DNA from 3 places in the Brevibacillus choshinensis genome. Region 1 is predicted to be linked to each of the others. Evidence: predicted binding sites of a transcription regulator. Region 1 holds the regulator's gene; each other region holds the start of a gene.

Evidence for each region. Region 1 encodes CtsR, which represses protease genes until heat stress. Its sites were predicted from a motif close to ATGGTCAATAAAGGTCAAACA; they were not measured.
Region 2: a site for CtsR is predicted at 2,471-2,491, ahead of clpP (ATP-dependent Clp endopeptidase proteolytic subunit ClpP). Genes of this name have one in related genera too.
Region 3: a site for CtsR is predicted at 4,290-4,310, ahead of JNE38_RS23125 (ATP-dependent Clp protease ATP-binding subunit). Genes of this name have one in related genera too.

The regions. Positions count from the first base shown of each region.
Region 1 is NZ_CP069127.1:212,779-220,605, reverse strand. Features, by position in the region: gene JNE38_RS01260 (ATP-dependent Clp protease ATP-binding subunit) at 1-1,854, opposite strand, end outside; gene JNE38_RS01255 (protein-arginine kinase McsB) at 1,924-3,003, opposite strand; gene JNE38_RS01250 (protein-arginine kinase activator protein McsA) at 3,021-3,539, opposite strand; gene JNE38_RS01245 (CtsR family transcriptional regulator) at 3,569-4,033, opposite strand; gene JNE38_RS01240 (HAD-IA family hydrolase) at 4,199-4,885, opposite strand; gene JNE38_RS01235 (MGDG synthase family glycosyltransferase) at 4,926-6,056, opposite strand; rRNA gene JNE38_RS01230 (23S ribosomal RNA) at 6,328-7,827, opposite strand, start outside.
Region 2 is NZ_CP069127.1:5,582,829-5,590,655, reverse strand. Features, by position in the region: gene JNE38_RS27970 (HPr family phosphocarrier protein) at 1-222, shown strand, start outside; gene JNE38_RS27965 (hypothetical protein) at 376-561, shown strand; gene JNE38_RS27960 (H-type small acid-soluble spore protein) at 575-763, shown strand; gene JNE38_RS27955 (metallophosphoesterase family protein) at 984-1,742, shown strand; gene clpP (ATP-dependent Clp endopeptidase proteolytic subunit ClpP) at 1,829-2,425, opposite strand; gene JNE38_RS27945 (hypothetical protein) at 2,564-2,779, opposite strand; gene JNE38_RS27940 (copper amine oxidase N-terminal domain-containing protein) at 3,029-3,493, shown strand; gene JNE38_RS27935 (branched-chain amino acid ABC transporter substrate-binding protein) at 3,853-5,082, shown strand; gene JNE38_RS27930 (DUF4023 domain-containing protein) at 5,332-5,469, opposite strand; gene JNE38_RS27925 (PAS domain-containing sensor histidine kinase) at 5,506-7,377, opposite strand; gene JNE38_RS27920 (hypothetical protein) at 7,569-7,721, shown strand.
Region 3 is NZ_CP069127.1:4,602,684-4,610,510, reverse strand. Features, by position in the region: gene JNE38_RS23150 (sugar ABC transporter ATP-binding protein) at 1-1,068, shown strand, start outside; gene JNE38_RS23145 (ABC transporter permease) at 1,058-1,984, shown strand; gene rbsB (ribose ABC transporter substrate-binding protein RbsB) at 2,023-2,973, shown strand; gene JNE38_RS23135 (DUF1259 domain-containing protein) at 3,124-3,504, opposite strand; gene JNE38_RS23130 (PadR family transcriptional regulator) at 3,598-4,155, opposite strand; gene JNE38_RS23125 (ATP-dependent Clp protease ATP-binding subunit) at 4,401-6,533, shown strand; gene JNE38_RS23120 (aminotransferase-like domain-containing protein) at 6,599-7,827, opposite strand, start outside.

The sequences.
Region 1 (7,827 bases):
GACGGAGTACGGTTTGCGGCGTACTTTTTCAGTCAATTGACCGCCCTCATCATAGCCTACATATCCAGGAGGGGCACCGACCAGACGTGCCGTCGAATGCTTCTCCATGTACTCGGACATATCGACACGAATCATGGCGTCTTCATCGCCGAAAAGCGTTTCAGCCACAGCTCGCGCCAATTCGGTTTTCCCGACACCCGTAGGGCCGAGGAAAATGAAGGAGCCTACAGGACGCTTCGGATCCTTGAGTCCCGCTCGTGCACGGCGAACGGCACGGGAGACGGATTTCACCGCTTCGTCTTGCCCGATCACGCGGCTATGCAGGATATCCTCCATTTTCAGCAGACGCTCCGCTTCCTCTTCCTTCAGCTTGAGGACTGGGATTCCGGTCCAGCTCGCCACTACCTGAGCGATATCCTCAGGAGTCACTTCCATGTTCAGCTGGCCTTGACGCTCTTTCCAGTCTTTTTTCGTCTTATCCAGTTCTTCGCGCAGTTTTTGTTCTTGATCACGGAGTGCTGCCGCCTCTTCGAACTCCTGGGATTGCACAGCGGCATCCTTTTCCTTGCGCACTTCCTCCAGACGACCTTCCAGTTCCTTGAGGTTCGGCGGAACGGTAAAGGACTGCAGGCGAACCTTGGAGGCAGCCTCGTCAACCAGGTCGATCGCTTTATCCGGCAGGAAACGATCCGTGATATATCGGTCAGACAGCTTCACTGCCTGCTCAATGGCTTCATCTGTAATTTTGACACGGTGATGGGCTTCGTAGCGATCACGCAGACCATGCAGGATCTTGATCGCGTCCTCCGCTGTCGGCTCATCTACCTGGATCGGTTGGAAACGACGCTCCAGGGCCGCGTCTTTTTCGATGTACTTGCGGTATTCGTCCAGAGTGGTAGCCCCTACGCATTGCAATTCTCCGCGAGCCAGAGCCGGCTTGAGAATGTTGGAAGCGTCGATGGCACCTTCTGCTCCACCTGCACCAATCAAGGTGTGCAATTCGTCAATGAACAAGATAATGTTCCCTGCTTGGCGAATTTCGTCCATGATTTTTTTCAGGCGGTCCTCGAATTCACCGCGATACTTGGTGCCCGCGACCACGGTACCCATATCCAGCGTCATGACACGCTTGTCGCGCAGCGTCTCTGGAATTTCGTTGTTCACAATCTTCTGTGCCAGGCCTTCAGCGATAGCGGTCTTACCTACACCCGGCTCCCCGATGAGCACCGGGTTGTTTTTCGTACGTCTGCTCAACACTTGGATGACGCGCTCAATTTCCTTTTGGCGGCCGATAACCGGATCGAGACCGCCATCGCGTGCAATAGCCGTCAGATCGCGAGCCAGACCGTCCAGCGTAGGCGTATTCGCTGCCGGATTGCCGCCGGACGGCTGATGGGAAGCCATCATTTCGGAGCTGCCCAAGAGCTGCAGCACTTGCTGACGCGCTTTGTTCAGGCTTACGCCGAGATTGTTCATGATTCTTGCCGCAATGCCTTCCCCTTCACGGATCAGACCAAGCAGGATATGCTCGGTGCCCACGTACGTGTGGCCCAGCTTTCGGGCCTCATCCATGGACAGCTCAATGACCTTTTTGGCACGAGGTGTATAGTTTGGAGTGTAATTACTGCCGGACTGCTCCGTTCCGCGTCCGATCAACGACTCCACTTCACTTTGGATTTTGTCGAGACCAAGCCCCAGTGATTGCAGAGCTTTCGCCGCAATTCCTTCGCCTTCCCGAATCAATCCCAACAGTACGTGCTCAGTCCCAATGTCTTTGTGGCCCAGACGAACTGCTTCTTCCAGGGCAAGCGCCAATACTTTTTGTGCTCGTTCTGTAAAACGTCCAAACATCATATCGTACACCTCCAAGGTAACCGTGTTTATTCTCTATGGGTCAACTGTTGCGTGTTGCCTATGTTTTATTTATTTGCCTTTTGGCTTTTCGGTGTCTGCAAGCCGCTCTCGAATTAACCGCGCTCTGCGCTCGTCCCGTTGATCCGGAGTAAGCTTTTGGCCTGCATGCTGCTGCAGGAAGCCCGGCTGGGTCGTGACGAGCAGCTCGTTTAACACCAGCGGTGAAACGCCGGGGATCACGCCGAGGTCAATCCCCAGACGCACATCAGACAGGCGCTGTGCTGCTTCTTTGGATTCGACCGTGCGCGCGTACATCAAAATGCCGTACGAGCGGAAAATGCGATCCTCAAGAGTCACGCGGGTGTGTTCGAGTAAGTACGTACGTGCCACACGCTCTTGTTCGATGATTTGTCTTGCCACTCCGTACAGGTTGGAAAGGATGTCGGACTCCGACATGCCCAAGGTCACCTGGTTGGAGAGCTGAAAGAGATTCCCTAATGCTTCGCTGCCTTCCCCATAAATTCCTCGTACCACGAGTCCGACTTGATTAATCGCCTGCAGAATGCGACTGATCTGCTGCGTCATGACCAGAGCAGGAAGATGGAGCATGACGGAGGCGCGAATCCCAGTCCCTACGTTGGTCGGGCAGCTGGTGAGGTAGCCTCTCGTCTCATCGAAAGCGTAATTTAAATTTTTCTCGAAAGTATCATCTATTTTTGTACCTATTTCCCAGGCATCGTTCAAGCGAAACCCGGGTAGCAGGACTTGAATCCGGATGTGGTCTTCTTCATTAACCATAATACTCACTGATTCATCAGGGTTTAGCAAAACCGCCCCTTTTCGAGACTCCTCGGCGAGGTGCGGACTGATCAGATGCTTTTCCACCAGCACTCGCTTTTCCAGCGGATTGACTTGATCCATGTGAATCACTTGCAGATGGTGTCGTTTGCGCATGGCATCCGACTCGCTGACTTCCGTTACTTTCCTTACCACTTCCTCCGCTTGGGAATCGGTCGCAAGCAACGGAAAAGGGTGCTGGCGCAGGTTACGTGCGATGCGTAACCGTGTGCTGATGACAATATCGGAATCAGGTCCTTCCCCTTTCATCCAATTGCTCCACGGGTTCTGCATAAACTGCTGTTGCGACATCCAGCTAACCTCCCCTGTTACGATTGGGCCATCTTTTGTTCCAGTGCGCGGATTCGGTCGCGCATTTCTGCGGCTTTTTCAAACTCTTCACTGGCTACGTGCGTTTGCAGCGCTTGCTTTAATTGCTCCAGCTCTTTGCGGATTTTCAATTGGCCACCCGTGCGTTCAGGCACTTTACCAATATGTTGGGTGTTGCCGTGAATGCGGCGGAATAATGGGTCCAGTCGATCCCCCAGGAAGGTGTAGCAATCACTGCAGCCGAATCGTCCGCTCTTGCTGAACTGGGCGTAAGTAAGTCCGCAGGTTTCACACCGTAGCGTCTTGTTCGCTGTCGATTCCTTGACGCCTTTCTGCATCGGGTCGAATTTCAGTAATCCTGAAAGGAGATTATTGATGCTGAAATTGTGAAAGCCGGTAAAGACGTCCCCTTTTTCCTGAGCGCAGTGCTCACAAATATGGTATTCGGTTTTTTCGCCATTGACGATTTTCGTCAAATGAAGTGTCGCCGGTCGTTTTCCGCATTCCTCACAGTTCATCACATCTTCCCTCCTAGCACGTGCTTTTGTTACTTCAACAGAATGGCCGCGATCATCTGCTTTAAAATGTTTGCCCGCAAACGATCTCGCAATTCCGTATCCACGATTAAAACAGAACGGGAGGTGGCAATTTTCATCAGGGTTGCTTCCCTCACATTAACCAGACCTTCCTCCAGAAGGCGCTCTACGATAGCATTGCCCACACTTTGTGAGATAGCCTCGCCAATCAGCTCCTCTGTCAAAAGTTCCTGCAGGCGTGCCTTGCTGACAATCTGCACTTTGCGGATGCGGATGTATCCGCCACCGCCACGCTTGCTTTCCACAATATACCCTTTTTGGACCGTAAACCGGGTATTGATGACGTAGTTGATCTGAGACGGCACACATTGAAAAAGGTCGGCTAGCTCACTACGCTGAATCTCGATCGCGCCATTGGGACTCTCGGTTAAGATGCTTTTCAAGTGTTGTTCAATGATGTCCGAGATGTTACGCAAGTCATCGCCTCCTCTTCTCACTGTGTTTTGTATTGACTTTGACTATCTTTGACGTTAATTATAATGGGTTTACTACACGCTTGCAAGTGGTGAATACACTTTCTATTGTGGGCAAAATGGGGTCGCTTGAAACCAAGCAAAAAACCACTTCCTGACGGAAATGGTTTATGTTTGTTTTTGCTTTATGGTGTCGATTTCTGGCAAATGATCGAGCAATTGCGGGAAATTCGTAATGATCACGTCGGCCCCATCCAGCTCACCCGGATTCGCAAAGCCAAAGTCGCAGCCAATCGTGAACAAGCCATTCGTGGTTCCCGCCTCAATGTCAGAGTGGCGGTCCCCTACCATGATCGCTTTTTCCACCTGATAGTCCTTCAGTAATTTTGCGACCAGATCATTTTTTGTACGCGTGCGAAACCGGCCCGCCGAATAGAGGTCCATCAAAAACGGCTTCAGGTCGTACTCCTCGCACAGGGCATCAATATAAGCCTCTTGACCGTTGCTGGCGATAAACAGGGCAGCACCACGCTCATGCAAATCCTGCAAGGTATCCCATACCCCCGGATATAAGTCGGTTACCCGTTCGTGAATCAGTTGGATCTCATTTTCCAGCAAAATGCCGTCGGCAGCCTCTTTGGCTTCTTCACTCGCACCCGGCATCAGCTTGTTCCACACCTGATCGATTGTCATCCCCAAAATGTTGGTGATTTCGCTCTCATCTGGTGTTTTCCCTTCCCATAGACCTTTTGCACGCAATTGGTCAAACGTCCGTTGAAAGGCAGGCGTCGAGAGTTTTTCTGTTTGCAGTAAGGTACCGTCCATATCGAACAGGATCGCATAAGGTATGCTCATGATTTCCCCCTCTTTCAACTGTATCCTGCCAGCATCTACATTATGGTAGCAGTTGATCTTGTTCGTCCATCATTTTCATATCGTCGCGGATAAACTCAGCAATTCGCTGGGCAGCATCGGGCTTGGAGATTTTATGCGACATTCTCCGCATGTAATCAACCTTTGAGGGACTATGCAGCAACTCTTCTATAAAATAGATCAATTGCTCAGACAAGTTGGCGTGAACAGCACAGCCGTTGTTCAGCAGGAAATGGCTGTTTCGCTCCTCCTGTCCCGGCAGCGGGTTGTAGATAATCATTGGAACCCGTTTGCTCATCACTTCAGCTGATGTCAATCCGCCCGATTTTGTCACGATCAGGTCGGCTGTCTCCAGATATTCGTGAAAGTTATTTACAAATTTGAGGGGCACCACCTCATGGCGGTACGTGCGACTGGTGACCTTTCGATACAGCTTTTCATTGCTTCCCGTCAAAACAAATGCTTTGATCGGCATATCGATCTCTTCCAGCCCGTCGAGCACCTTTTCCATGGATCCGAGCCCCAGACCACCTCCGGAGAGAATGATGCTTTTTTGCTCGTCCTTCAGCCCAAGCTTTTTCCGAGTTTGCTCCTTATCCAGCGGCAATCGGAATTTTCTCATGATCGGGATGCCCATTGGAATATATTTTTGATGGTCTTGTCGGTAGAGGTCGACCAAATAGTACAGCTGCTCGTGACCGATAAAGTAATAGTTGATGTGATGATTGATCCACGACGGATGTATGGTGTAGTCCGTAATGATCGTGTAAATGGGTTCCTTCCAGTCATTTCTGCCTTTCAGGACAGAAAGCATACAACTGGCAAAGGGATGCGTCGCAATAAACGCATCCGGTTGGACACTGTTTATTAATTTCTTGAGCTTGTTTGCCAGTAATTTATTCATGAGCACATTCATATCAAAGAATCTGCTTTTTTCGGTGTTATGGTAGATTCTCCCCCACATTTTTGGAGACAATCTCAACAAGTTCATGTAGCTTTCCAGCAAGATCTTGTGGAACGTTGGACTGATGTATTCCAACGTATCAATAATCATCGACGTGTAGCCATTTTCAGCCAGACTCTCCTGCATTGCCCTGGCCGCTTGATTGTGACCGTTACCGATGGAAGCTGAAAAGATCAAGATTTTCTTCATTGATTATTCTCCTTCATAAACCATGCCTTGCCAACTACTAACTGATGATTCACGTACCTTCTCATGTTAGTCTACCCCCTCTCTGCTCTGCAAGGGGTATCTTGTCGGTCAATGGCCCTAACTTATCGACATAAACAGCGTCATGAAAAGATGATCTGTAATGATTGCCCATCTGAAGACTGCATAAAACAAAAAACCTCTTTACCCATTCTGCGGTAAAGAGGTACGTTTCATTCCTTCAAAACTGAATATGCATGTTTGCTAAGAGTGTGTGGATAAGTCCTCGACCGATTAGTATTCGTCAGCTCCACGTGTTACCACGCTTCCACACCGAACCTATCAACCTCATCGTCTATGAGGGGTCTTACCAGCTTGCGCTGTGGGAAGTCTCATCTTGGAGGGGGCTTCACGCTTAGATGCTTTCAGCGCTTATCCCGTCCGCACATAGCTACCCAGCTGTGCCACTGGCGTGACAACTGGTGCACCAGCGGTGCGTCCATCCCGGTCCTCTCGTACTAAGGACAGCTCTCCTCAAACTTCCTACGCCCGCGACAGATAGGGACCGAACTGTCTCACGACGTTCTGAACCCAGCTCGCGTACCGCTTTAATGGGCGAACAGCCCAACCCTTGGGACCTACTTCAGCCCCAGGATGCGATGAGCCGACATCGAGGTGCCAAACCTCCCCGTCGATGTGGACTCTTGGGGGAGATAAGCCTGTTATCCCCAGGGTAGCTTTTATCCGTTGAGCGATGGCCCTTCCATGCGGAACCACCGGATCACTAAGCCCGACTTTCGTCCCTGCTCGACTTGTAGGTCTCGCAGTCAAGCTCCCTTCTGCCTTTACACTCTACGAATGATTTCCGACCATTCTGAGGGAACCTTTGGGCGCCTCCGTTACCTTTTGGGAGGCGACCGCCCCAGTCAAACTGCCCACCTGGCATGGTCCTCTCGCCCGATAAGGGCGACGAGTTAGAAACTCCGTACATCAAGGGTGGTATCCCACCGACAGCTCCACAGAGGCTGGCGCCCCTGCTTCTCAGCTTCCCACCTATCCTGTACATGATGCACAAAGTTCCAATACCAGGCTACAGTAAAGCTCCATGGGGTCTTTCCGTCTTGTCGCGGGTAACCTGCATCTTCACAGGTATTATGATTTCACCGGGTCTCTTGCCGAGACAGCGCCCAAGTCGTTACGCCTTTCGTGCGGGTCGGAACTTACCCGACAAGGAATTTCGCTACCTTAGGACCGTTATAGTTACGGCCGCCGTTTACTGGGGCTTCGGTTCAAAGCTTCGCTTGCGCTAACCCATCCCCTTAACCTTCCAGCACCGGGCAGGCGTCAGCCCCTATACTTCGCCTTGCGGCTTCGCAGAGACCTGTGTTTTTGCTAAACAGTCGCTTGGGCCTTTTCACTGCGGCCCCCTCGGGCTATAAACCCTACCGGGGCGCCCCTTCTCCCGAAGTTACGGGGCCATTTTGCCGAGTTCCTTAGCAAGAGTTATCCCGCGCACCTTAGGATTCTCTCCTCGCCTACCTGTGTCGGTTTGCGGTACGGGCACCTTATTCCTCGCTAGACGCTTTTCTTGGCAGTGTGAAATCAGGGACTTCGGTACTAAAATTTCCCTCGCCATCACAGCTTGCCCTTATGGTGTGCGGATTTGCCTACACACCAGGCTTGCTGCTTGGACGGCCATCCAGTAGGCCGCTCACCCTATCCTCCTGCGTCACGCCATTGCTCAAGCGGAACAGAGGTGGTACAGGAATATCAA
Region 2 (7,827 bases), 800 kb from region 1:
GGTTTGCAGGCACGTCCGGCAGCCTTTTTTGTACAAGAGGCCAACCGTTTTGCTTCTGAAGTATTCGTGGAAAAAGAAAACAAAAAAGTAAACGCGAAAAGCATCATGGGTATCATGAGCCTCGCCATCAGTTCTGGAACGGAAATAACCATTTTGGCGGAAGGGCCGGATGCCTCCCAGGCAGTAGCAAGTCTTGCCAAGCTGGTCAGCAAGGAAGAATAGATCAGAACGTACCACCAAGACACTTTCCTCTACAGGAAGGTGTCTTTTTTGTATAATGCCGCGGCGGTCGGGTGCATGATTTGGAGGCGAAAGGGGCATTTCTAATCAATGTAAAAGGCGCCAAGAGTCGCCACAAGGAATGGAGGAAATGACATGAGCATTCGCGATAATGTGTACGAAGGTCGTGACGCTTACGACATGGATATCGACCGCATGGTGAACGAAGGTCTGGGTGGTGGACAGGTGTCTGATCAAAACGGGCTGATTGAAGAATCGACTGTCCATACGATGACGGGCGCAAGTAACGCTGAACAGGCGAGCGAAGAGGAAGAGGATTGAGGAGGGTAGCAGGATGGATTTGACACGTGCACAGGAGATTGTTCGCTCCGATGAAAAAATCGTGGTCCATTACAAGGGCGATTCCGTGTGGATCGACGAGTTGGATGAGTCCACGCAAACGGCTCGCATCCATACGGAAAGAAATCCTGCCAGCAGCTTGCGGGTAGAAGTGGGGCAGCTGGAGGAAAGGCGAGATCAGTAACAGCAGACCAGGCCGGGTGAACAGCGGGGCATGTCCCATGATCACTCGGTTTTTTCATGTTCACATCCTGAAAGAAGAAAAACCCCGATTGACGGTGAAAATCATGATTTCCTATAATCAGTAGAAAGCACAGACATATCGGGGGAGGGTCCGTCATGTTAGACCAGCTTTGCCAAACGGTCATGGCAGAAGGAAAATTTTCGATAGAGGCAGCCGCCCAATGACGGCAAAAGGAGCGATTGCAGTCCTATCAGACGTCCATAGCAATGTGTATGCCCTCGATGCTGTATTGGCCGATATAGCCGGCAGAGGCATTGAGCGGATCGTGAACCTGGGGGATGTTTTGTTCGGCCCCATTGCCCCACTGGAGACAGCGCAGAGGCTCATGGCAGAAAAGAATGTCATTTCGATCATGGGAAATTGCGATCGGATCCTGCTGGAGGAGGAAAGCGAATCTTTGACGTTTCAGCAGGTAAAGCCATTGCTTTCCCAAGCACATCTGGAATGGATCCGGACATTTCGCAAAACCTGGGTGTTTGAGGATATCCTCTTTTGCCACGGAACGCCATTTTCTGACGAAACGTATTTGCTGGAGGAGGTCACAGAGAGAGGAGCAGGGAATAAGGCTCTGGCTATCGTAGCGGAGCAGCTGCAGTCCATAGAGCAACGAATCATCGTCTGTGGGCATACGCACCTGCCAAAGAGTGTACAGCTGCCAGATGGCAAGCTCGTCCTCAATCCTGGCAGCGTGGGATTTCCTGCTTATTACGAGGAGTCGCCTCATCCACACGTCATGGAATCCATGTCGCCGCATGCCAAATATGCGATCCTGTGGCCCTCGGAGCTTGGCTGGACGATAGAGCAGATCATGCTGCCATACGATTGGGAGCAGGCGAGCCGAGTCGCGGAAGACAAGGGCAGACCCGATTACGGTTATGCGATTCGTACAGGATTTGCCTACATGCCTGTGGACGAATAGTGGATAACGGAAGACTCGCTATGCTTCACTCATGCAAAAAACCACCCGGCCACGATTGGACGGGTGGTTTTTCATTTGAAGGAGTCTTACTTTTTCGATGTAGGCTCGGCAGTGATCACTTTATCGATCAGTCCGTATTCCACAGCTTCAGCAGCACTGAGGAAGTTGTCGCGATCCGTGTCCTTCTGGATGCGCTCCAGAGGCTGTCCGGTACGCTCGGCCAGGATTCGGTTCAAGTGGTCGCGCATTTTCAGGATGCGTTTTGCGGCGATCTCGATGTCGCTCGCTTGACCTTGGGCACCACCCAATGGTTGGTGGATCATCACTTCGCTGTTCGGAAGGGCAAAACGCTTGCCTTTCTCTCCCGCCGCCAGCAAGAAGGCACCCATCGAAGCTGCCATACCGATACAAATCGTGGAGACAGCAGGCTTGATGAAATTCATCGTATCGTAAATGGCCATACCGGCTGTAATGGAACCGCCAGGGCTATTGATGTACAGAGAAATATCTTTGTCCGGATCTTCCGCCTGAAGGAACAACAACTGGGCCACCACAATGTTCGCTACCGTATCGTTAATGGGGGTTCCCAGAAAGATGATGCGGTCCTTGAGCAGGCGCGAATAAATATCATAAGCACGTTCACCGCGGTTGGTCTGTTCAATGACAGTAGGGATCAAATTCATGTGCATCTAGTCTTCCTCCTCTCTTTGTAAGAATATCATACACAAAAGGTCAATGAAGGTCAAACACTTAACTGCATGCCCTCCCTAACCATGTTTGCCATCTTGCCTACCCTTAAACCTATTGATCAAAGAAAACATTTATTCTTGTTCTTCTGCCTCAGTCAGCTCGACCGCGAGACGTAGCGTCGCCGTCATCTTTTTCCCCTGAATGATGGTGTACTCGTCGATCTGCTTGGCCTGAAGCGAATTGATGGCTTCTGCAAGCGACTGCTCATCCTTGTACGGCTGAATGGTCAGGAGGCATTCTTCATCGCTCGCTTCCTGATAAATCAGGAAAAAACGTTCATCTGCCATAGTTACCTCACTTATTATAGTTATCCACAGTATTATCCACAGCTTGTGCACAAAAACATTTGTTCGCGGGATATTATTTTTGTCTGAGAAAAAAATTCTTCCGAAACGGCGATTCTTACAGTTAGTTTGGGCATGAATGGCACTTCTTCTACATAGGAAAAGTATGGAGCCACAAAAAAGGAATATGGAAATCCATGTCGAAAGTTACAAAATTGGAAGTAATTTCTTATCCTATAAGGAGTGTTTAGAATGTCTCTTCGTAAGTTTTCCGCTATGCTGCTGACGGCAGCTCTACTGACTGGGGGCGTATCGGCGACAGCCGCATTTGCTCAATCCGCTCCTGTGCAGCAGCAAAAGATCAAAGTGAATCTGAATGGCAAGGAGCTGCCTTTTCCTCAAGACATCGTCACGGAAAATGGCGTAGCGTATGTGAATGCCAGCACACTGGCGATTGCGCTTGGAGGCTCAGCCGCATGGGATACGATGAGCAAGTCTCTCCTCGTGGCTAAAGATAACAAGTATGCTCTCCGCATGTATCAAAACAGCACGTTCGCTTACAAAAACGGAAAGGAAACCAGAGTGCCAAACGCTCCGCGGGTAACGACAGGCGCCGTTTTGGTTCCACTCGTGTTTATCGCACAAGAGCTGGGAGCAGCGGTAAGCTATGATGCCAAAAATCTGACCTACAACCTGTCCATTGAAGTGAAATCCTAGGCTCTGGATGATTCATCCGTTGTCGATTCCTGATGGCTTCTCGTATAATAGAGGCAAAGCTCGCGCAACGGAGAGGAGAAACATCCTATGCCAGGTACCACGTTGGCCTTGATCATCGGCTTTGTGGCTGTGGCCATTTACGTTATGTGCAAAGCGTATTCCCAAAAATACAAAGAGTAGATAATATTTTCCAAAAATAGCCACAGCCTGACGAGGTGTGGCTATTTTTTATTTGTCAATATGAAGAGTGTTTATATGGGAATAGAAATATTCTTATTTCTGTTGCAAATTTTCTAATTTATTTTACAATGTAGTAGTGGTTCATAGTTTGTTCGTAAATAAAGAGGGGGATGTTTGCTATGAAAAAACAGAAGACACTGTCAATTATCGCAGCTACTTTTGCGTTGGGTTCACTTCTCGCAGGTTGTGGAGGAGGGCAAGGTGCCGCTCCACAGCAAAACGGCACGACTGAGCAAAGCGGTGGCAGCGGAGGCGCTGCGAGCGGCTCTCTGGAAAAGCTCGTGATCGGCGTGGTAGGCCCGATGTCCGGTCAATACTCCGACTACGGAAGCACGGCTAAAGCCGGTGCCGAATACGCTCTGAAAGAAAAACAGGAAGCCTTCAAAAAGCTGGGCTTTGATGTGCAGCTCTCCGCACAGGATGACCAAGCTGACCCGAAACAAGGGGTAGCCGTAGCGCAAATGCTCATTTCCAACCCAGACGTCGTAGGGGTTGTGGGCCATGCAACGACAGGTGCTTCCATCACGGCAGCTGCTCAATACGATCAAGAGAAGCTTGTCATGGTATCTCCATCCGCGACAGGCTCCGACCTGACCGAGCAAGGCAAAAAGATCGTACACCGCATTTGTGCGCGTGACGACCAACAAGGCTCCAAAGCGGCTGTTTACGCGAAAAATCAGCTGAACATCAAAACAGCATACCTGATGCACGACAAGCAAGCGTATGGCCAAGGTCTGGCTGAAGAAGTGAAAAAGCAATTTGAAAAAGACGGCGTGCAAATTCTTGGCTTCGAAGGTGTAACAGCAGGTGAGAAAGACTACAGTGCTGTTATCAACCAAATCGTGGCTGCAAATCCTGAAATGGTATACTTCGGCGGATACTATTCCGACGCGGGCATCATCGTGAAGCAAGCTCGTGAAAAAGGCTACAAAGGTGTCTTCATGGGTGGAGACGGCTACGACTCTGCTGACCTGGTGAAAATCGCTGGGGCTGAAAATGCAAACAACGTCGTATTCACATCTACTGTAGGTGACGTAGGCGCGACTGAAGACGGCAAGAAGTGGATCGCTGATTTCGAGCAATCGACTGGCAACAAAGTAGGTATCTTCACGTCCTTCGGTTATGATTCCATGGGCGTAATGCTGAACGGTCTGGAAGAAGCGATCAAGGCAAACGGCGGCAAAAAGCCGACCCGTGAGCAAGTACTCGATGCTGTTCATAAAACAAAAGATTTCAAAGGCAAATTCGTAAACGTGACGTTTGATGACAAAGGCGATAACACATTTGCTTCCGTCTACGTGTACAAGTACGAAAACGGACAAAAAGTATTCATCGGCGAAGCGAAGTAAGGATCAGTTAGGTTAGGCCATTTCGGACATACTACGTTTGGCATCACTACCTTTAGCAAGAAGGAAGGGGATCTGCATGTCAAACAATCGCAATACCCAAAATGGCGGCAACCAAGGTCACAGCGGCAAGACGCAAAAGAGCCAGAATCAAAAGTCTGAGCGCGACCGCAACCTGAACAAGCAAGATCCGCAGTAACGCCGTAAATGGAAAAGCCCACCCCTCGGAGCATGCTCCCGGGTGGGCTTTTGTCATGAGATTCCCTGTTTGCTGGGCAGGCGCTTTTCAGGGTGATTGAATCCCTGATGCTGTTTGTTCTTGCGGTCGTTTGCCTGGGCTTCGTGGATCTTGGCGACAAATTCACTGGTACTCATTCTGGTAAAATCCATGTGACACCTCCCATAATCTGTGGCATCGTGCCCCTTTTAGGATGGCCCAATTTGATCCTCGGCAATCGGGAGGGTGATTTTGACGACGGTTCCCCTGTTTTTCTTGCTGGTGATTTCAAAGCTGCCGTTGTGATCCTTGATGATTTTGCTGCTGATCATCAGCCCGAGTCCTGTTCCCTTTTCCTTGGTCGTGAAAAACGGCTCGCCCAATTTGGCGATGAGCTCTTCAGATACGCCGCAGCCGTTGTCCGCCAATCGGACGAGTATATGGCGGTTGGGCAGCAAGCGGGTGGAAACGCGTATTTCACCGTGCCCGGAAATGGCCTCGATGGAATTTTTAATGATATTGATGAAAACCTGCTTGAGCTGATTCTCTTCACCGGCGATGAGAGGGCATTTCCCAAATGAGGTCTGAAAGCGGATGTTTTTCAGGTTTGCCTCGGAGGAAAGCAGGGCCAGGACGTTTTGCAAGAGCCCGACCAAAGATAGCGGCTTGATTTGCACATTTTGCGGCTTGGCCAGAACGAGCAGCTCACTGACGATGAAATTGATCCTCTCGAGCTCCGAAAGCATGATGTCGGCATACAGCTTGTTTTCTTGCAGGCTGGGATAGAGAAGCTGGATAAAGCCCTTTAGGGAAGTCAGGGGATTGCGGATCTCGTGGGCGATGCCAGCTGCCAGCTCACCGATCATCGAGAGCTTTTCTGCCTTGCGCAGCAGATCCTCGTTATGCTTACGTTCCGTGATGTCGCGAGATACCACGATGAAGCCGTCGCATTCCCCTTGGCCGGTCATGATGGGAACGCCTTTCGACTCCAGGACGATCCACTTGCCGCTGGCGCACTGGAAGCGGAATTCGCAGATGCCCGGTTTTTGCGACAGGATCAAATGCTGAAAATGCTTGATGATGAGATGGCGATCCTCAGGATGAACGTCGTCTAGGGTAACTAGCGACAACGGTTTGCCACGTCCGATGACTCGTTCATGAGAGGGGGATAAATAAATGATGCCTCCCATCTTGTCCGTGATCATGATGAGGTCATCCGTATGCTCGGCGATGATGCGGTTGATTTCTTCGCTTTTGAGCAAGGCGGCTTCCGAGGATTTTCGTTCCATCACATTGCGCGAGACAAACATGATGTTTTCTACATGTCCTTGTTTATTCAATATGGGAACGCCTCTGGTCTCAAAGGCCACGGGAAATCCATCTTTATTTAGTGAACGCGTTTCGAATTGGACATGCTGCTTGGTCGTCAAAATGAGCTGGTGGTATTCGCGCAAAAGGGCTTCGTCGTCTGGATGGATGAGCTGCAATCGGTTGGGGGGATGAAATTCTGCCGCCGAGTATCCGAGATGCTCTTCGACAGAAGGCGAAATATAAATGCGCTCCATGGTTGGGGTGTAGATCGTGACGATATCCTGGGTGTGATCTATGAGCAGGCGGTATTTGGCTTCCGTTTCCCTCAGGGCTTCCTCAGCTTTTTTGCGTTCAGAAATATCTCTAGCTGTGCAAGAAATGCCAATGATCGTACCATGCTCGTCAAAGACAGGTGCACTGGTCAAATTGATGTCGACAAAGCTGCCGTCCTTGCGCTGCCGAATGGTTTCATAATTGGTGAGATGAACGCCCATTGTCCGAACAGCTTCGAACAATTGCTGAGATTCCTGGATCAATTCGGGTGGGATGAAGCAATAGGGCGTTTCTTTCAATTCTTCGATCGTCCATCCATAGTAATGTTCAAAGGCTTGGTTGACGAGAATGAGGTTGTTGTCCATATCGCTGAAAGAAATCGCATCCGTGGTATGGTGGAAAAACGCGTTCAGCAGCTGATCGGATAGCAACGGTGAGGCTGCTACCTTTATGCTCGGCTTCTTTTTCCACGTGAATGTGGATGTGAGCTTGGCCATTGTTATTCCCTGCCTTGCCATTGGAGTTAGTAGTCGTACTATTCGCGCCTTACAGAAGATTCTCCTATCGAGACCTATGGAATTTACGGGATCGTGTCGAAATTCATGAGATTGGCAGAAGGATCGACTTTCTGAATAGGCGAAATCAGGTATAATGAGAAGGAGAAGAGAAAGAGACGGGGGGAAAATGGATGTCAACGGGCTTTATGATCGCTTTGGTCATTACATTCGTTCTGATTATCGGGAGTACAATCTGGGTTACGAATAAGGCATACTCCCGTAAACCTGACCCAATCGACCCGCTGCCGGGGAATGAAATGGCTCAAAAGAAGCTAGAACAATAGACAAAGACAATAGAAGCCTGCAGCCGTTTGGAAGCTGCAGGCTTTTTTTGATGGGAGAGCGGGCGGGCGTCTTGGACAACAGCTTTTCAGCCATAACGGCCGAGAA
Region 3 (7,827 bases), 1.8 Mb from region 1:
GGTCAGCAGCAGATGATCGAAATTGCCAAAGCGCTTTCCATGCAAGCGGACATCCTCGTACTGGATGAGCCGACAGCAGCTTTGACCAACCGTGAGATTGACGCCCTCTTTGAAATGATCGCATCCCTCAAGCAAAAGGGTGTCGGGATGATCTACATTTCGCACCGGATGGAGGAAATCTTCCAGGTCAGTGACCGGATCACCGTGCTTCGCGATGGTCAATACGTGGGTACAGTAGAGACGGCCAAAACCAATCTGGATGAGCTGGTGAAGATGATGGTTGGGCGTGAAATCACCGACCGATTCCCGAAAACAGAGGTTCAGTGGGGCGAAGAGCGCTTGCGCGTAGAGAACCTGAATGTCAAAGGAAAGCTCTCGGACATCTCATTCTCTGTCAAGAGCGGAGAAATCGTCGGCGTGGCAGGGCTCATGGGGGCAGGTCGAACGGAGATGGCCAAAGCGTTGTTCGGCCTGGAGAAAGTGCGGGAAGGACGCGTTCTCGTGGATGGCCAGCCCATTCGCGTGACGCGCCCGATCGATGCCATTTCAGCAGGAATCGCGCTCGTGACGGAAGACCGCAAAGAAGAAGGGCTGGTGCTGTCTCTTTCGGTCCGCGAAAACATCTCCCTGCCCAACCTGGAGAAGGTTTCCTCTCTCGGAGTCATGAAGCCGAGCCAGGAGAAAACGCTCAGCAATGAGGCGATCCAGCGGCTGTTCATCAAGACGGCTGGCGGCGAGCAAATCGTCGGGTCGCTGTCCGGCGGGAACCAGCAAAAGGTCGTCATCGGCAAATGGCTGGCGAAAAAGCCGAAAATCCTGATTCTGGACGAGCCTACCCGCGGTGTCGATATCGGTGCCAAAAAAGAGATTTACGATATCATGAATCGACTCGCGCAGGATGGCGTCGCGATCTTGATGATCTCCTCCGAACTCCCCGAGGTACTGGGGATGAGCGACCGCGTGCTGGTCATGCACGAAGGACGCATCACCGGTGAGTTTGCGAGAGAAGAAGCAACCCAAGAATTGATTATGCATGCAGCGACGGGAGGGACTAGCCATGCGGTTTAATGTTTTGCAGAGAATGGGCCCGCTGCTTGGGCTCGCCTTGATTGTCATCGTTCTATCGATTATCAACAGCGACTTCCTGACGATCAGCAATATCTTCAACGTACTGCGTCAGATTTCGATTAACGCCTTGATCGCATTTGGTATGACCTTTGTTATCTTGACGGGCGGGATCGACCTATCCGTAGGGTCCATGCTGGCACTTGCAAGCGCTATCACAGCAGGCTTGATGGCCAGCGGCATGGATACCTGGCTGGCTGTATTGATCGGCTTGTTGGCAGGCGTCGTCATGGGGGCCATCAACGGTGTGATTATTACAAAAGGGAAAGTGGCTCCGTTTATCGGAACCTTGGCGACGATGACCGTTTTCCGCGGTCTGACACTCGTCTACACCGAAGGCCGACCGATTACCGGGCTCAATCCGGATTTCGCGATGCTGGGGAAAGGGTTCTTCCTGGATATCCCGATGCCCGTCATCTGGATGCTGATCTCCTTTGCGATCCTTTATTTCATTCTTCGTCATACGACCTTTGGACGGCACGTGTACGCACTCGGAAGCAATGAGGAAGCGACCAAGCTGTCCGGCATCAGCACAGGCAAGGTAAAAGTGCTGGTGTACTCGATCAGCGGTCTGTTTGCAGCCCTGAGCGGGATCATCCTGACGTCCCGCCTCAATTCGGCCCAGCCGACTGCAGGGACATCCTACGAGCTGGATGCGATTGCCGCCGTCGTCTTGGGTGGTACGAGCCTGTCCGGTGGACGTGGCTGGATCGTCGGTACCTTGATTGGTGCGATGATCATCGGTGTGTTAGATAACGGTCTGAATCTGCTGAATGTCTCTTCCTTCTACCAATCGGTAGTCAAAGGGGCGGTCATTCTCATCGCAGTGCTCTTGGACCGATCTAAAGCAAATAAATAAACAAAAAAAGCGTGGAAATTAAGGAGGATGGAATCGTTATGAAGAAATTTTTGAAAATGGCTCTGGCTTCGTCGCTGGTACTGGGTGTACTCGCAGGCTGCTCTACGTCATCCAATCTGGAAAACAAAGCACCAGAGCAATCCGCTGGAAATGCAGGCGGCAACGCGGGTGGCAAAGTGACGATTGGTCTGGCTGTATCTACGCTGAACAATCCGTTCTTCGTTTCCTTGAAGGAAGGCGCTGAGAAAGCAGCCAAGGATGCGGGTGCCGAGCTGCTGGTCGTAGACGCGCAGGATGACACCGCGAAACAAATCAGCGGCGTAGAGGACCTGATCCAGAAAAAAGTAAGCGTCATTATGATCAACCCGACTGACAGTGCCGCGATCGCGACAGCAGTGGAAGCAGCGAACAAAGCAAACATTCCTGTAATCACGGTAGACCGCGCTGCTGAAGGCGGCCAAGTGGTTTCTCATATCGCATCCGACAACGTAAAAGGCGGTAAAATGGCAGGCGATTTCATCCTGGAAAAACTGGGTGGCAAAGGCAACATCGTAGAGCTGCAAGGAATCGCTGGTACATCCGCAGCGCGTGACCGCGGAAAAGGCTTCCATGACGCTGTTGACAACAAGGAAGGCGTGAAAGTGGTGGCGTCCCAGCCTGCTGATTTCGACCGTGCAAAAGGCCTTTCCGTAATGGAAAACATCCTGCAATCCAACAAAGACGTGCAAGCTGTGTTCGCACACAACGACGAAATGGCCCTGGGTGCCCTGCAAGCAGTGGAAGCATCCGGCAAAGACATCATCGTAGTAGGCTTCGACGCGACAGACGATGCAGTGAAAGCAGTTAACGACGGTAAAATGGGCGCGACTGTCGCTCAAAAACCTGCTGCGATCGGGGAGACTGCGGTGCAAACAGCACTGAAAGTAGCGAAAGGTGAAAAAGTAGACAGCAACATCCCAGTAGATCTGGAACTGATCACAAAGAAATAATAGGTTTGCAGCGGAAAGTCGGTACGTGTTGATTTTCGGTTGCCTGTAATAAAAAAACTTCTTCAGTACACCGATGGGATCGGTAGAAACTGGAGAAGTTTTTTGTTGCTTCTAGGCGCTAGCTTCCGTACATTTTCATCACGAGATCGGCTACTTCAGCACTTTCAGAGCGCGCCGCAATTTCTTGGCAAACTGAACAGGCGGCTCAACGGATTCAATATGCATATACATGAGCCGCGGACTATCAAAAAGCCAATGATTGTGTAGGGCAGTTACTTTAAGCCCTTCTTTTCGAAGAGCGTCGATGAATTTTTGGACTTCCTTTTGCAGGAGAGTGAACTCCCCCGTATTCAAAGCATTTCCCTCTTTATCGAGGGATTGAATCGTAATTTCGTGCTCGGTATCATACATTTTGCCCTTGATGGTTGCATTGAGATTACGCTTGACCATGATCGAACAAGTATCATTGGACATGCCGGTCCCGCCTAGAATCTTAGCTAAGCGGTCACATAAGCTTTTTGGAATTTTCAAAGAGGTTCCTCCTCTTTTTCGTTTACGGCATTGTATGCGTGGAAGAAAAAGAGGGACTAGACGATTATACCAAAAGGTGAATGTCTATTTTTCTTATTCGGTGTCGGCTTTTCCTTTTTCCAATAGCCCCAGCACCCATTCACACCACTTCATGTCCTCTTGCATGCGGCGATAGCCCCACGTGAGCAAAATGTAATCGCTGAAAGCCGAGTGATCGGGATGGTCAGGATGTTTGCCATCCGTCTGCTGCTCCATTTCCTGCATGATGTGCATGAAGCTTTCCGCTTGTTCGCGGCAATGCTCGATCCGCTCTGTGAACATGGCGCGCGCAGCCTTCTCGTCGGTTAGCTGCAGGCAGTACGCTTTGAGGACCAGCTCATCGCGAATGACAGGCTCTGCTGTCGGTTCTGCGAGCCATAGCTTGAGAGCGATTTCACCTTTTTCCGTGATGGAATACACTTTTTTATCGGGTCGATCGGTCTGGTGCACACGGGTGAATTGCATATAGCCTTCCTGCTCCAGCTTGGCCAGCAAGGGATAGATTTGACTGTGTTTGGCCTGCCAGTATGGCTGCAATTGGAGCATTAAATCATAACCGGAGCTGGGTGTCCGGGCAACCAGTCCAAGAAGTCCGTACGCGAGTGTATTCAATGGAAAATGCCCCCTGACTTTCTATCGTTCATGATTATTATAGGAACGGAGAACACCCGAATCAATACAGCAAATAATTTCTAGTGAATACCACTTGAAAGTCAAAGAAGGTCAAACTATAATAAAGTCATCGGAAGGTCAGGAAAGGTCAAACAACAATGAACCAACGATCCTTTCGTTATTGTGACCAAGAAAAGGAAGGCTAGTCACAATCCTACACAATCGCTGTATAGGGGGTAAATATTATGCAGTGCGAAGTATGCCATCAACGAAACGCAAACGTGTTTTTGAATATACAGCTGCAAGAAAAGCAGCAAAAATATTACCTGTGCTCGGAATGCCATGCCAAGCTGACGAATAAAATCGGCCAAGGCATGAACTTCGGTCCATTTTCTTCATTCTCCGGCCTGGACGATTTTCTCCAAGGCTTCGCGAAGTCTTCCATGAACGGGGAAGCACCAAAAATGGCACCACCAGCTCGTGAGCGAGGCGGTGTGCTGGACGGGTCTGGCCGCAATCTTAACGATGCCGCTCGTGCGGGTCTGATCGATCCAGTCATCGGTCGCGACGCTGAAATTGACCGTGTGATCGAGATCTTGAATCGCCGCGGCAAGAACAACCCGGTCCTGATCGGGGAGCCTGGGGTTGGTAAGACCGCGATTGCGGAGGGCTTGGCACTGCGCATCGTCGAAGGCGACGTGCCCGTCAAGCTGCGTGACAAAGTCGTCTACACACTCGATGTGGCGTCCCTCGTTGCAGGTACCGGGATTCGCGGACAGTTTGAAGAAAAAATGAAACAGAGCATAGCAGAGCTGCAACAACGTAAAAATGTCATTCTGTTTATCGATGAGCTTCATCTGTTGGTAGGTGCCGGATCGGCGGAAGGCTCGATGGATGCCGGCAACATCCTGAAGCCGGCTCTGGCGCGAGGCGAGCTGCAAGTCATCGGGGCAACTACACTGAAGGAGTACCGAGTGATTGAGAAAGATGCCGCTCTGGAGCGCCGCTTCCAGCCGGTCATGGTCAAAGAGCCGTCGATTCCAGAAGCACTGGAGATCTTAAAAGGGCTGCGCCCAAAATACGAGTCCTACCACCAGGTCGCTTACCCAGATGATGTGCTCCAGGCTTGTGTGGGGTATGCGGCCCGCTACATCCAGGATCGTTTCCTGCCGGACAAGGCGATCGATCTGCTGGATGAAGCCGGCTCCAAGCTCAACCTGCGTTCGGCAACCAATGATACGGAGGAGCTTCGAGAGCGACTGAAAGCGATCGGTGAGGAAAAACAGGAAGCGACCCGGTCAGAGGACTATGAACGTGCGGCAAAATTGCGCGATGAGGAAGCGAAGATCCTCGAGGCTTTGGACAAAAAGGACAGCGCCGACCAACGTGCGACCGTCCGCATCGAAGACATTCAGGAGATTATTGAGCAAAAAACAGGGATTCCTGTGAAAAAGCTGCAAAGCGATGAGCAGAACAAAATGAAGCACCTCGCTGAGCATCTGGAGCAAAAGGTTATCGGTCAGACTGAAGCTGTCACACGGGTGGCCAAAGCCATTCGCCGCAGCCGTGCCGGTCTGAAACCAAAACACAGACCGATCGCTTCGTTCTTGTTCGTCGGACCGACAGGCGTAGGGAAAACCGAGCTGACTCGCGCCTTGGCTGAGGAGCTGTTTGGCACGCGCGATTCGATGATCCGACTGGACATGAGCGAGTACATGGAAAAGCACTCCATCTCCAAGCTGATTGGTTCTCCTCCAGGCTACGTCGGCCATGAAGAGGCTGGCCAACTGACCGAGCGCGTGCGCCGCAACCCGTACAGCATCATTCTGCTGGATGAGATTGAAAAAGCGCATCCGGACGTACAAAACATGTTCCTGCAGATTCTCGATGATGGCCGACTTACCGATAGCCAGGGCCGTACGGTTGCGTTCAAGGATACGGTCATTATCGCTACAAGCAATGCGGGTGTGAGCGAACGGAAGATTTCCGTCGGATTTGGTGCCAAAACACCTGAGCCGACCACCGTTCTGGATTCGCTGGGAGCTTACTTCCGACCTGAGTTTCTCAACCGCTTTGACAGCATCATCTCCTTTAACCAGCTGCAAAAAGAAGATCTGGTGAAAATCGTGGATGTGCTGCTGCAGGAAGTGATCGACAACCTGAACGATCAAGGAATGAAGATGAGCATCTCTGACGAGGCCAAATCCGTCCTTGCGGAAAAAGGCTATCATCCAGCCTTTGGCGCGAGACCGCTGCGCCGGGTGATCCAGCAATATGTGGAGGATGGAATCGCCGACCTTGTCATGGAAGAAGACGCTGTAAACGAGATTCGCGTAGAGGTAGAGAACGGCGAGATCAAGGTCTCCAAGCAAAGCTGATCCAAGCTGGCTCGTTACATGAAAAAGAGGGTTCGCAGGCGATGCGAATCCTCCTTTTTTCGTCTTTACTGCCCTCGCCTGCTCGCTTTTCGGAGCACCTCCACCAGACGGGAGACTCCTTCCGCTATCATCTCTTCTTTGGTGGTGGAGGCGTTCAGCTTGAGGATATTTTCTTGTGGAAAGGCGGACAAATAATGCTTGTTGATCGACTCTACCAGGATGGATTGTTTGGTGAGCAAAGGGATCAGACGAGCGACAGAAAGGTGTTCAGGCAGTAGAAGATGGGTATGGATGCCGGGGTGTCTTTGCTCCTGGTAGGCAAACAGGTCGCCAGCAGCCGTTTGCTCCCGTAGCAGCGCGCTTGCAAGTACTTGGGATTTGCGGTCGTAGGAACGGCGGATTTTCTGTTTGTGCCGATCAAACATGCCGCTTTTCAAGTAAATTTCCAGGGCTGCCTGCGACAGCATGGAGCTGTCAATGTCGAGCAATCGCTTGTATTGATTGAAGGTGTGGGTCAGCGTGTCTGGAATGACAGCAGCCCCCAGACGCAATCCGGGAAAGATGATTTTGGAATAGGTCTTCAAATAAATGACATGCCCAGATGAATCATAGCTGAACAGCGGATCGGATTTGCTGTCCTGCTCTAAATCCGCGAGATGGTCATCCTCGACGATGTACACATCGTATTTTCGAGCAAGCTCCACGAGTGCTTGCTTCTCCTGCCGGGAGTAGGTGGTGCCCAATGGACTATGAAATCGCGGCATCGTGTAAAAAAGTTTAATGCTCTCTGTGCGAAACAGCCGCTCAACCTCTCTGAGATCGATGCCCTTCGCAGTCCGTTTGATTCCGATGACAGGGAGCTTGTGTGTCTCCAGATACTCGATCAGCAGATGATAGCCAGGCTGCTCGATGAGGAGGTGGCTCTTTTGGTTGGGAAACGGCATCGTCGCCAGCAGGGCCAGCGCTTGCTGGACGCCGGAAGTGATAAAAATGTTTGCGGGCTGGGTAAACACCTGGTGGTTGGCTAGCTGCCTTTGGAGCACTTGGATGAGCGACGGCAAGCCTTGGGCTGTTCCGTAAATGAACAAATCGTTTTTGTACGTCTCAATCGCTTTGTTGATGCAGTGCTGAAAATCCAGATAAGGAAATACATCGGGATCGGGGGCGGAAGTGGCAAAGTCGATGGTGTCAGATGAAACGGCGCGAGGCTGGCTTTGTTTTTTAACAACGTAGTAGCCGCTTTTCTCGACAGAGTAAACGAGATGACGCTTTTCCAGCTCTGCAAGCGTGCGGA